3 regions of the Shinella sp. genome follow, and region 2 is predicted to be linked to each of the others. Evidence: riboswitches for the same ligand, from Rfam matches in the RefSeq annotation. Region 2 holds a riboswitch; each other region holds the start of a gene.
The links. Region 2 has a riboswitch for cobalamin ahead of ACT6VE_RS03490 (CbtB domain-containing protein). Riboswitches for the same ligand answer to the same signal wherever they lie in the genome.
Positions count from the first base shown of each region.

Region 1: it holds a riboswitch for cobalamin, as region 2 does, so the genes downstream of both, bluB (5,6-dimethylbenzimidazole synthase) here and ACT6VE_RS03490 (CbtB domain-containing protein) in region 2, are expected to answer to the same signal.
Region 3: it holds a riboswitch for cobalamin, as region 2 does, so the genes downstream of both, nrdH (glutaredoxin-like protein NrdH) here and ACT6VE_RS03490 (CbtB domain-containing protein) in region 2, are expected to answer to the same signal.

Region 1 covers NZ_JBQVPI010000001.1:895,674-898,940, forward strand. Annotated here, with positions in the region: gene ACT6VE_RS04220 (diguanylate cyclase domain-containing protein) at 1-940, shown strand, start outside; cobalamin riboswitch at 1,002-1,224, shown strand; gene bluB (5,6-dimethylbenzimidazole synthase) at 1,270-1,962, shown strand; gene ACT6VE_RS04230 (DUF2865 domain-containing protein) at 1,955-3,049, opposite strand.
Region 2 covers NZ_JBQVPI010000001.1:748,436-751,702, reverse strand. Annotated here, with positions in the region: gene cobW (cobalamin biosynthesis protein CobW) at 1-354, opposite strand, end outside; gene cobU (bifunctional adenosylcobinamide kinase/adenosylcobinamide-phosphate guanylyltransferase) at 359-883, opposite strand; gene ACT6VE_RS03495 (CbtA family protein) at 885-1,676, opposite strand; gene ACT6VE_RS03490 (CbtB domain-containing protein) at 1,689-1,865, opposite strand; cobalamin riboswitch at 1,913-2,277, opposite strand; gene ACT6VE_RS03485 (peptidoglycan-binding domain-containing protein) at 2,357-3,267, opposite strand, start outside.
Region 3 covers NZ_JBQVPI010000003.1:87,936-91,202, forward strand. Annotated here, with positions in the region: gene ACT6VE_RS07400 (SDR family NAD(P)-dependent oxidoreductase) at 1-210, shown strand, start outside; gene ACT6VE_RS07405 (SDR family oxidoreductase) at 203-946, shown strand; gene ACT6VE_RS07410 (hypothetical protein) at 962-1,156, shown strand; cobalamin riboswitch at 1,468-1,685, shown strand; gene nrdH (glutaredoxin-like protein NrdH) at 1,933-2,154, shown strand; gene nrdI (class Ib ribonucleoside-diphosphate reductase assembly flavoprotein NrdI) at 2,165-2,572, shown strand; gene nrdE (class 1b ribonucleoside-diphosphate reductase subunit alpha) at 2,569-3,267, shown strand, end outside.

The DNA of each region.
Region 1 (3,267 bases), 150 kb from region 2:
CTTGATCGACCGGGTGATGAGCATCGTCGTGGTGCAGGCGGTTGTTCCCAAGACGCTTTACATTCCTGCAAGCCGGCTCGAGCCGACGCTGCTGATCACCGTAAAACCCGTCTCGCAGAAGATGCTTGCGAGTACCGAGCGGCGCCTCGGCCTACGCGATCTTGGTTTCACGCCGATCGTGACGCAGGAGCAGGGGCTCCTTATGACGCCGGTTGGCGGCGATGCCTACAACCCGATGGTCACCTCCTGGCGGCCCAACATGCCAGGGTCCTTCGTGTGGCGCTCGGCGTTGCCGCAGATCGCGTTGTTCGTGCTGGTCTTTGCCGGCGTTATGCTCTTCGTCACCTTGCGCTTTTCCGCGCTTGTCAGGGCGCTCCAGCGCAGCGAGACGAAGAACGCCTTCCTGGCGCGGCACGATCCGTTGACCGGGCTCAAGAACCGTAGCGGCTTTGACGAGGAAGTGTCGCGCGCCATCAGGAAGGGCGAAAACAGGCCCTTCACGATCCTCGCGCTCGACCTCGACCGGTTCAAGGCGGTCAACGACCGACATGGACATGCGGCGGGGGATGCGGTGCTCCAGGCGGTCGCTCGACGTTTCTCTGATCGTGTCGGCCAGTACGGTTGCGTCGCCCGTCTGGGGGGTGACGAATTTTCCGTTCTGCTGACGGGCGAGCATAGCCGCGAGCACCTCGTGGAGCTTGCCGCCAGTCTCGTGCTGGATACGCAGATCCCGATCGCCTATGACGGACAGCTTCTCCTGATCGGCGGTAGCGCCGGCATCGCCCAGTTCCCGCACCATGGCAAGACTGTGCACGACGTCATGGTCATGGCCGATGCCGCACTTTATGCAGCCAAGAACGGTGGCCGCAACCGTGCGGTCCATGCTGGAGATATCGACAGCGTGGAGATTGCGGATGTCGGCGAGGCCCGCGCCGCCTGACGCTTGCCGCATACGGGCAGGTCTGCGGCGCAGGAAGACTTGATCGCATCGCCAGGTCATGCGCATATCGTTCCCGTCAGGTGCCCGCTTTTGCGGGAGAATCGGGAATCCGGTGCGGGCTTGAAAAGCCCAGGCCCGGAACGTGCCCAACGCTATGACGGGGATGGCGCGCACCGTAAAAGCTTGAATCGATTCAGGCTTTTGCCACTGGTTGTTCAACCGGGAAGGCAGGTGCTTGCCGCGCGACCCGAAGTCAGAAGACCGGCCTGGCAAGATAGACCGAACCGCGTGGACGGCGGCAGGTTGTACGCATTGTTGGGGAGAAAACGATGCGAACAGAACCGTGGGACCCTCTGGTCCAGGCGGGCGCCTTTTCTTGCAAGGACAGGCAAGCCGTCTATCGTGCCATCGAAACGCGCCGCGACGTGCGCGACCAGTTCCTGCCCGATCCACTGCCGGACGATCTCGTCGGCCGTCTGCTGCATGCCGCGCACAGCGCGCCGTCCGTCGGCTTCATGCAGCCGTGGAATTTTCTCAAGGTGCGCAGCGAGACGACCCGGCGGCGGGTACATGCCGCATTTCAAAAAGCCAATGCCGAGGCGGCGGCGATGTTCGAAGGCGAGCGGCAGGGACAGTATCGCGCCCTGAAGCTCGAAGGCATTCTCAAGGCGCCGCTCTCGATTTGCGTGACCTGTGATCCGACGCGCGGCGGAACGGTGGTGCTGGGGCGCACCCACAATCCGCGCATGGATGTCTATTCCACGGTCTGCGCCGTGCAGAACCTCTGGCTCGCAGCGCGGGCGGAGGGGGTGGGCGTCGGCTGGGTCAGCATCTTTCACGATAGCGACGTCCGGGACATCCTCGGCATCCCAGAGCATATCGAGATCGTCGCCTGGCTTTGCGTCGGTTTTGTCGATCGACTCTATGCCGAGCCGGAGCTTGCGGTGAAGGGGTGGCGGCAGCGCCTGCCGCTGGAAGAACTGGTGTTCGAGGAGCGTTGGCCGGAAACCGGCGTCAGTTGACGCCAGCATCGGCCGGACGGCCGAGGTCGATGGCGGATTGGTTTGCCGGCAGGAAGACCGGGCCGACCGTGCGCACCTTGCTGGTCGCCGGATCGTAGTCGCGTTCCTCGATCGTCACCGGCGTCTTGATCGCTGTTTCCGCCTTTTTCGGCAGGGTGTCGATCCTGGTGATCGAGCCACCGTCGTCGCCGTTCGATGCCTGTGCGGGGTCGCCCTTCAGCGCCTTCTCGCGCTTGATCATCTCCTGGTAATAGGCCGAGAGATTGCAGCCGCAGGCGCCGGGCTTGGAAAGGTCACGCGTGCGGTAGGAGAAGGCGTTCTGCAGCTCGTAATAGGGACGGCCGGTGACCGTCGAGGTCATCTGGTCGGTTTCCTGCCCGTTCGTCATTGACTGGTAGAAGAGTTCGGTCTCCGTCTGCGGGCACATCATGCTGCAGACTTGCTGGTCACGCCGAAAATCGAGCGGCGTGGCGCCTGAGGAAATCGGGAAGAAGCCGCCGTCGCAGGTGCGCACGCAGACGGTGCGCAGGTTGCCGTGGCCAGTGCTGCCGCCAAGCGAGCGCAATTCCAGCCGCCCGCTGCCATCCGGCATGGTGCCGAGCGGCAGGCTGTGTGTTTCATCGGGCGTGCGCAGCGTTTCGGTCGCCGCGACGGGCATCACTTTTGCTTCGTCGTTGCAGCCGTTCGTCTCAAACGAGGCGAGCAGACGTTTGCGCTTGCCGTCGTTGGACGTGCCACCGGAGAATTCGCGGCGCTTCCTGTCGAGAATCTGGAGATTGCGCTCCATCTTGCCGATGACCGATTCCAGCGTGTCGCACGCCTCTGCGTTCGGTCCACCGACGACGATGATGCTGCCGCCAGAGCAGCCGAGGCGGCGCTGGTCGCCCTTGGCCTTGCGAAGCTGGATGTTCTGGCGCGCGATGGCGCCGGCATATTTGCGGGCGCTCGACGTATCGACCAACACGCGTGGCAGGTTGGCAAGCTCGGCCTGGATGCGCTCGCACACGTTCGCGGCCGCCGTGCCGCCGAAGAATAACAACGGCAGGCCGGTAGCAACGGCAAAAAGAAGACTGGCGCGTCTTTTCAAGTCGTCGATCCCATGAATGTGCGTTTGAGCGGCAATCCCACCGCATATGCAGGCCTTATCATAGGCTACCGGGGGGGAAGCGCAACGCGCTCCCGCATTTGTGATTAACGCGCAAGGGAAACATGATTTTAAAACTCAGCTTCTAGGCCGGGCCGCGTAATTGATCTCCCCCGAGGCTTGGTGTAGCACTCTCGGCACATACAACAGCCGGTTTGCGC
Region 2 (3,267 bases):
CGGCCAGTTGAAGGCGGCGATGAGCGGCTGCGGCAAAGCGAGGCCAGACGTCTCGATGACGATATGGTCCGGGCGGTTTTCGCGCTCCAGCAGCTTCGTCATGGTCGGGATGAAATCATCGGCGACGGTGCAGCAGATGCAGCCATTGGTGAGTTCGATGATGTCGTCCTCGGTGCAGGCTTCCGCGCCGCAGCCCTTCAGCACGTCGCCATCGACGCCGAGATCGCCGAACTCGTTGATGATCAGCGCGATGCGTTTTCCGCCGGCATTCTGCAGCAGGTTGCGGATCAGCGTCGTCTTGCCGGCACCAAGGAAGCCGGTGATGACGGTGGCGGGGATTTTCTGTTGCAGCATAGGCTCAACCCTTCATTTTCAGCGGCAGTCCGGCCGCAACGAAATAAACATTTGGCACGAGGGCGGCGACCAGCTGGTGCAGCCGCCCGGCATGGTCGCGGAAGTCACGCGCCATGCGGTTTTCCGGTACGATGCCGAGACCGACCTCATTCGACACGAAGACCAGTTGACCCGGCGCCGCCGCGATGGCCTCGATGAGGCCGGCAAATTCGGCGGCGATGTCGCGTTCCTCCAGCATCAGGTTGGTGACCCAAAGCGTCAGGCAATCGATGAGCACCGCCCGATCCTCACGCGCCACATCTTTTATGCGCGCGGCGAGTGCAAGCGGCTCTTCGTGGGTTTCCCACCCCTTTCCGCGATCTTCCCGGTGTCTGGCGATGCGCTCCCGCATCTCATCATCCCAGGCGCGGCCGGTGGCGATATAGTGACGCGAAAGGCCGGTCTCGGCGACCAGCCTTTCGGCAAAAGCGGATTTTCCGGAACGCGCACCGCCCAGAACCAGGACGGCCCCGGGCGATTTTTGCGTCATATCAGGCAGCCTTGGCGACTTTCTCGTTGGCAAAGCCCAACGCGAGACCGAGCACGATCCAGAAGAACAGCGTCGTGGCGAGTGCCGCAACCGCGAACTCGGCACCGAGAACAGCCGGAACGTTGCTGGAAATGTCGCTCGGCTGCGGCGCGCCGTAGACCTGCGGCGCCGCGATAAGCACGATACCGGCGATCTTGGCGACGATGCCCTGCTTCAGGAACAGGAGATAGAGCCCCCCGGCCGAGAGCAGGACGGTCGCAATCCACCAGGTCTGGCGCTGACCGAGATCCGCGGCCGGGAAACCCGGAAGTTCCGGCGGCAGGCCAATGGCGGGCAGCATATGCACCGCAAGCCAGCCGGCGGCACCCCAAAGCGCACCATTCGCAACGGTGATCGGGTGTCCTGAAACCAGGCTGAAGCCCGCCAGCAGAAGCGCAAAACCGGTGCCGGTGACGAGGTTGGCCAAAAGTGTGCCGGAGAAACGGCTCATGCCGAACATGATGCCGCCTTCCTCGTGCTCCTCGCCCTCATGGGCATAGGCGACGGAAACCGGCGACAGGTACGACGCGACGTCCAGAATGGCAGCGCCGAGCGAGGAATGCTCCTGCGTCGTGGCGGCACCACCCGTGGTGGGTGTCGTGCCGTCGGTTGCCGGTGCGGTTTCTTCGGCGCCGCCTTCGAATTCTTCTGCGTGAAGAATGAGCGGCACGACTCGCGCCTCCTGGGCGGCTGTCATCAGCACGCCAGAGAACAGCCCGGCCACCAGGGCGGCCAGGAGATAACGAACGATCATGTCAAAAACTCCTTAGTGGCAGGGAAAGCCGTAGGAGTGACGGGTGTCGTGCGCCGTATCGTGCAGCACGGCCGAATTGGCCAGGCCGGCGCTGAAAACGAGGAAGGCACCGAGCAGCAATGCGAAAACGCCCGCGACAAGGCGGTCGTTTGCGGAAAGGGTAACAGTAGACGTAGCGGAAACAGCCATGACAACCTCCGTGCAGGCGTTGGGGAAGCCCCTCCCCAGGTCGGGCGATATGCCCTCATCGGCTGGCAGGTCTCCTGGCTCGTGGCGTCCGGCGTTTTCACGCCTGCGGATCGCTCTCACCTTCCCGGGTATCAGCATCACGAAAGGTGGACGATTCGTAGAAAAAGAGGCGTCCGAGCCTTTGCTTATCGCAATGCCACCCAGTGGCTTTTCCGGTTGGTTTTCTCGGTGTGGCGCGAAGCACGATTGCCTCATTCCACACAAATCCCTCCCACCGGATGAACGTTCCTCGCCACTCTACAGTCGCGGGGTCGGCCGTGATTGCAGCGCCCTAATTGGGTCCACCGCGTCACATTCCCATTTACTCCCCGATCCGTTTCCGGATCCGGGAACCATCCAATACTGCGGATGATTATGCTTCCCGTCCCGTGAAGTCAATCGACCGGCAGCGGCATCACCTGTGCTGAAACCGCCGTCCGGTCGTCGCAAACTCAATAGCCGGGGATGATCACCATGCCACCGCCATTGTTGTAATAGCCGTCGTCGCCATTATAGCGCTCATAGTAGCCATCGACCGGGCCTTCCAGCACGTCATAGTCCTGCTGATACTGACGCTGCTGATATTGGCGCTGCTGGCGCTGGCGATTCTGACGAGCCTGAGCATATTGCGCGGCCTGCCGGAGTTCACGAAACTGCGCACGCGACAGGTAGCCGTCAGCGCGATAGCCGGACGTGCCCTGCCATGACGCGATCGCCGAGCGGGTACGCGGACCGAACACGCCGTCCGCGCCATAGGTATTGAAGCCCAGAACGCTCAACCAGCGCTGCGCCTGCACACGGGTCGAGCGCTCCATATAGGCTTCGCGCGAATCGATGACCGGCTCCTCGACAATCTTGCGCTCGGTTTCCGTGGTCGCCGTCTCCTGCTTCGGCTTGGTTTCCTGTGTTTCCTGGCGCGCGGCATCGGCAAGCGTCGAAAGCCGTTCGCGGGCATCCGCGAGGAACCGGCCATTCGGATATGCCCTGAGATAGTCGCGGAAAGCATCTGCCGAACCGTCGAGCACGGCTTTCCGGAAGGTTTCCTCCTCGCGCTTCGCCGCATCGGCCTGTTCCACGGCGAGGCCCCGGTCCTTCGTCTCGGCACCCTGCGCTTCATTTTTGCGGGCCGCAGCTACGGCGTCTTCAGCCTCAACCTGCTTCTTTGCGGCCGCAGCCTCTTCGGCGCGTTTTTCCGCCTCGTCGGCAAGGCGGGCTGCTTCGGTGGCCTTCGCCTCGGCATCCGCCGCAGCCTTGGCGGCTTCGGCCTTCAGTTTCTCCACTTCGGCCGCCTTCTCTTCCGCAAGCTTGCGGGCAGCAGCGGCCTCTTCTTCGATCCGCGCCTTTTCGGCAGCAGCCACCTTCT
Region 3 (3,267 bases), on a different contig from region 2:
ATCCTCGTGAACTCCGTGGCGCCCGCCGGCTTTGCTACCGACCGCGCCAAGGAACTCGGCTTTCTGCCGGAACTGGCGAAAGCCAGCGCGCTCGGCCGCGCCGCCAAACCGGTTGAAATGGCCGAATGGATCGTCATGATGGCATCGAGCCGCAATACCTATGCGACCGGTGAGAATGTCGTGATCAGCGGGGGATATATCTATGTCTGACGTCTACCGCGTTGCCGTCGTCACGGGCGCGACCAGCGGCATCGGCAAGGCCATCGTGCCGATGCTGCGCAAGCGTGGGCTTGACGTCTACGCCATCGGGCGCAACGAGGCGCAACTAGCCGAACTGGCGAAGACAAGCGGCGCGATCCCCGTGCAGGCGGATGTACGCGATAGCGCGCGCATCGCCGACGCGCTGGCCGGCGTCGAGGTCGATATCCTCGTCAACAATGCAGGCATCCTCTCGACCCGTGCAGCCTTCCAGGACATCGACCCCGCCGAAATCGACGCGATGGTCGATATCAATCTCAAGGCGCCGATGCACCTGACGCGCATCGTCCTGCCGGGCATGGTTTCGCGCAAACGCGGACACCTCATCTATATAGGCTCCAGCGGCGGGCAGGCGGCGTTTCCGGGCATGGGTGCCTACGGCCCCTCGAAAGCGGGCCTCAGCCTCTTTTGCGATAATTTGCGCTGCGATCTGCTCGGAACCTCGGTCCGCGTCAGCGAGATCGTGCCCGGCCGCGTGCAGACGGCGCTGTATCGCACCTCGATCCCGGACAATCAGGCGAGCGCCGTGCTCTATGACGGCTATCGGCCGATCCAGCCGGAAAACATCGCGCAGATCGTCAACGACGTGATTGCGCTGCCCGTCTATGTCGACGTCGCGCGCGTCGAGGTTTTCCCGACCGACCAGGCGACCGGCGGTGGATCCATGGTAAGATTTCCGGCAAGCTGAGGTCCTGGAGGCGCCATGTCCGGCAACGACGACAAGAAAACGCGGGAAGAAAAGCCGGATCTCATCCGGCACTATCGCCCGGTTGCCATCCGTTCGGTTCTGGCTGCCCATGCGATGATCCCGAGAAAGCACGAACCCGTGCCCCCCGATCCCCCGGCGGGCACGGGTTTCGCCCTGCCATCAGGCTTTCACGCGGTTCCAGACGATTGAAATTTTAGGCCCGCGGGAGACCAGACCATATTCTGTGACCTGTGCGCGCGCCACCCGATCTCCGGTGGCCGCGCCCCCAAGCCGGCGTGACGTGAATGTGATGACGTGGCGCGGGTCGATACCTTCATCGCTCCCGGCCGGGATGCTAGCGCCGAAATCCAATCGAAAACGAGCCCGTTTGGGGATCAGCGCAATCGCCAAACAGGCGAATTCTGGTCGTAAAACCTGACGGCCAGCATCCACCCATTCCGACGCCGCATCGAAACCGTTGATAAGTCACCATAGCTGTTGACGCATTTTTTACCTCGTCTACTATATCTTGTGTTCGAGGTTCCTTCGATTCGAAAAGATCGAAGGCTAAGACGGGAATCCGGGGCGGCCATGATGGCCGCGTCAATCCGGAGCTGCCCCCGCAACTGTATGCGGCGAGCATTCGTTCGATGAAGCCACTGAGGCGTAAATGCCCTGGGAAGGTGAACGGATGCCGCGACCCGCAAGCCAGGAGACCTGCCTCGTACATGAATGTCCACGGGCGGGGTGTCCGGAAGGCGAGCGTTGGGTTGCGGAATGATGTCGCGCCCCGTCTCCCCGTATGCCTCGCATTATTGCTTCGGGGTGAAGTTATGTCGATCCTGTTTCCAGTGCATCCGCGCGAGTAAGCGGCGCTTCGTGCCCGGCCGTCTCAGGCGGCCATCTGCGTATCTCCAGTTTTTCGAGCGGCCATCGGCGGACGGCTGAACGATTTCCCATGCCCGCGCCAAACGACGAGGAAAATCATGTCTATTACTGTCTACTCCAAGCCCGCCTGCGTCCAGTGCACCGCAACCACCCGTGCGCTCGACCGCCAGGGCCTCGGTTACCGGATTGTCGACGTTTCAGAGGACGCCGATGCATTCGCCCTCGTGCAGGGGCTCGGTTATCGTCAGGTTCCCGTTGTCGTCGCCGGTGAGCGGCATTGGGCCGGCTTCCGTCCGGACATGATCAGCGCGCTTGCCTGAGCGTCACGCGGTGGCCGAGCTTATCTATTTTTCTACCCGGTCGGAAAACACCCATCGTTTCGTTCAAAAGCTCGGCCTCCCGGCCTCCCGCATCTCGCTTCGCACCGATGAGGCGCTCGAGGCAAAGGCGCCCTTCGTGCTCGTCGTGCCGACCTATTGCGGCGAGGACGGCAATGGGGGCGTCAAGGGCGCCGTTCCCAAGCAGGTGATCCGCTTCTTGAACGATGCGGAAAACCGCTCGCACCTTCGCGGCGTGATCGCCGCGGGCAACAGCAATTTCGGCGCGACCTTCGGGATCGCCGGCGACGTCATTTCCGCCAAATGCGGCGTGCCGTACCTCTACCGCTTCGAGCTTTTGGGCACGGCGGAAGACGTCGCCAACGTCAAACAGGGATTGGAACGATTTTGGACACGATGACGCTCGACAAGCCAATCAAGGCCCCGGAGATCACGGCGCTGGATTACCACGCGCTGAATGCGATGCTGAACCTCTACGACGAGGGAGGAAAAATCCAACTCGGCAAGGACCGGCTTGCGGCCAAGCAGTACTTCCTCCAACACGTCAACCAGAACACCGTGTTCTTCCATAACCTTCGGGAGAAACTCGATTATCTGGTGACCGAGGGTTACTATGAGCAGGAGGTGCTGGACCAGTATTCGTTCAACTTCGTGCGCGATCTGTTCGACCACGCCTATGACAAGAAATTCCGCTTTCCCACCTTCCTCGGCGCCTTCAAATATTACACGTCCTATACGCTGAAGACCTTTGACGGAAAGCGCTACCTGGAACGCTATGAGGACCGCGTCTGCATGGTGGCGCTGGCGCTGGCGCGCGGCAACGAGCAGATTGCCCGCGACCTCGTCGACGAGGTCATTTCGGGCCGTTTCCAGCCGGCGACGCCGACCTTCCTCAATGCCGGCAAGAAACAGCGTGGCGAGCTCGTTTCGTGTTTTCTGCTGCGGATCGAAGACAACATGGAGAGCATCGGACGGTCGATCAATTCTGCTTTGCAACTCTCCAAGCGCGGCGGCGGCGTGGCGCTCTCGCTGACGAACCTTCGCGAGATGGGAGCGCCGATCAAGCAGATCGAAAACCAGTCCTCCGGTGTCATC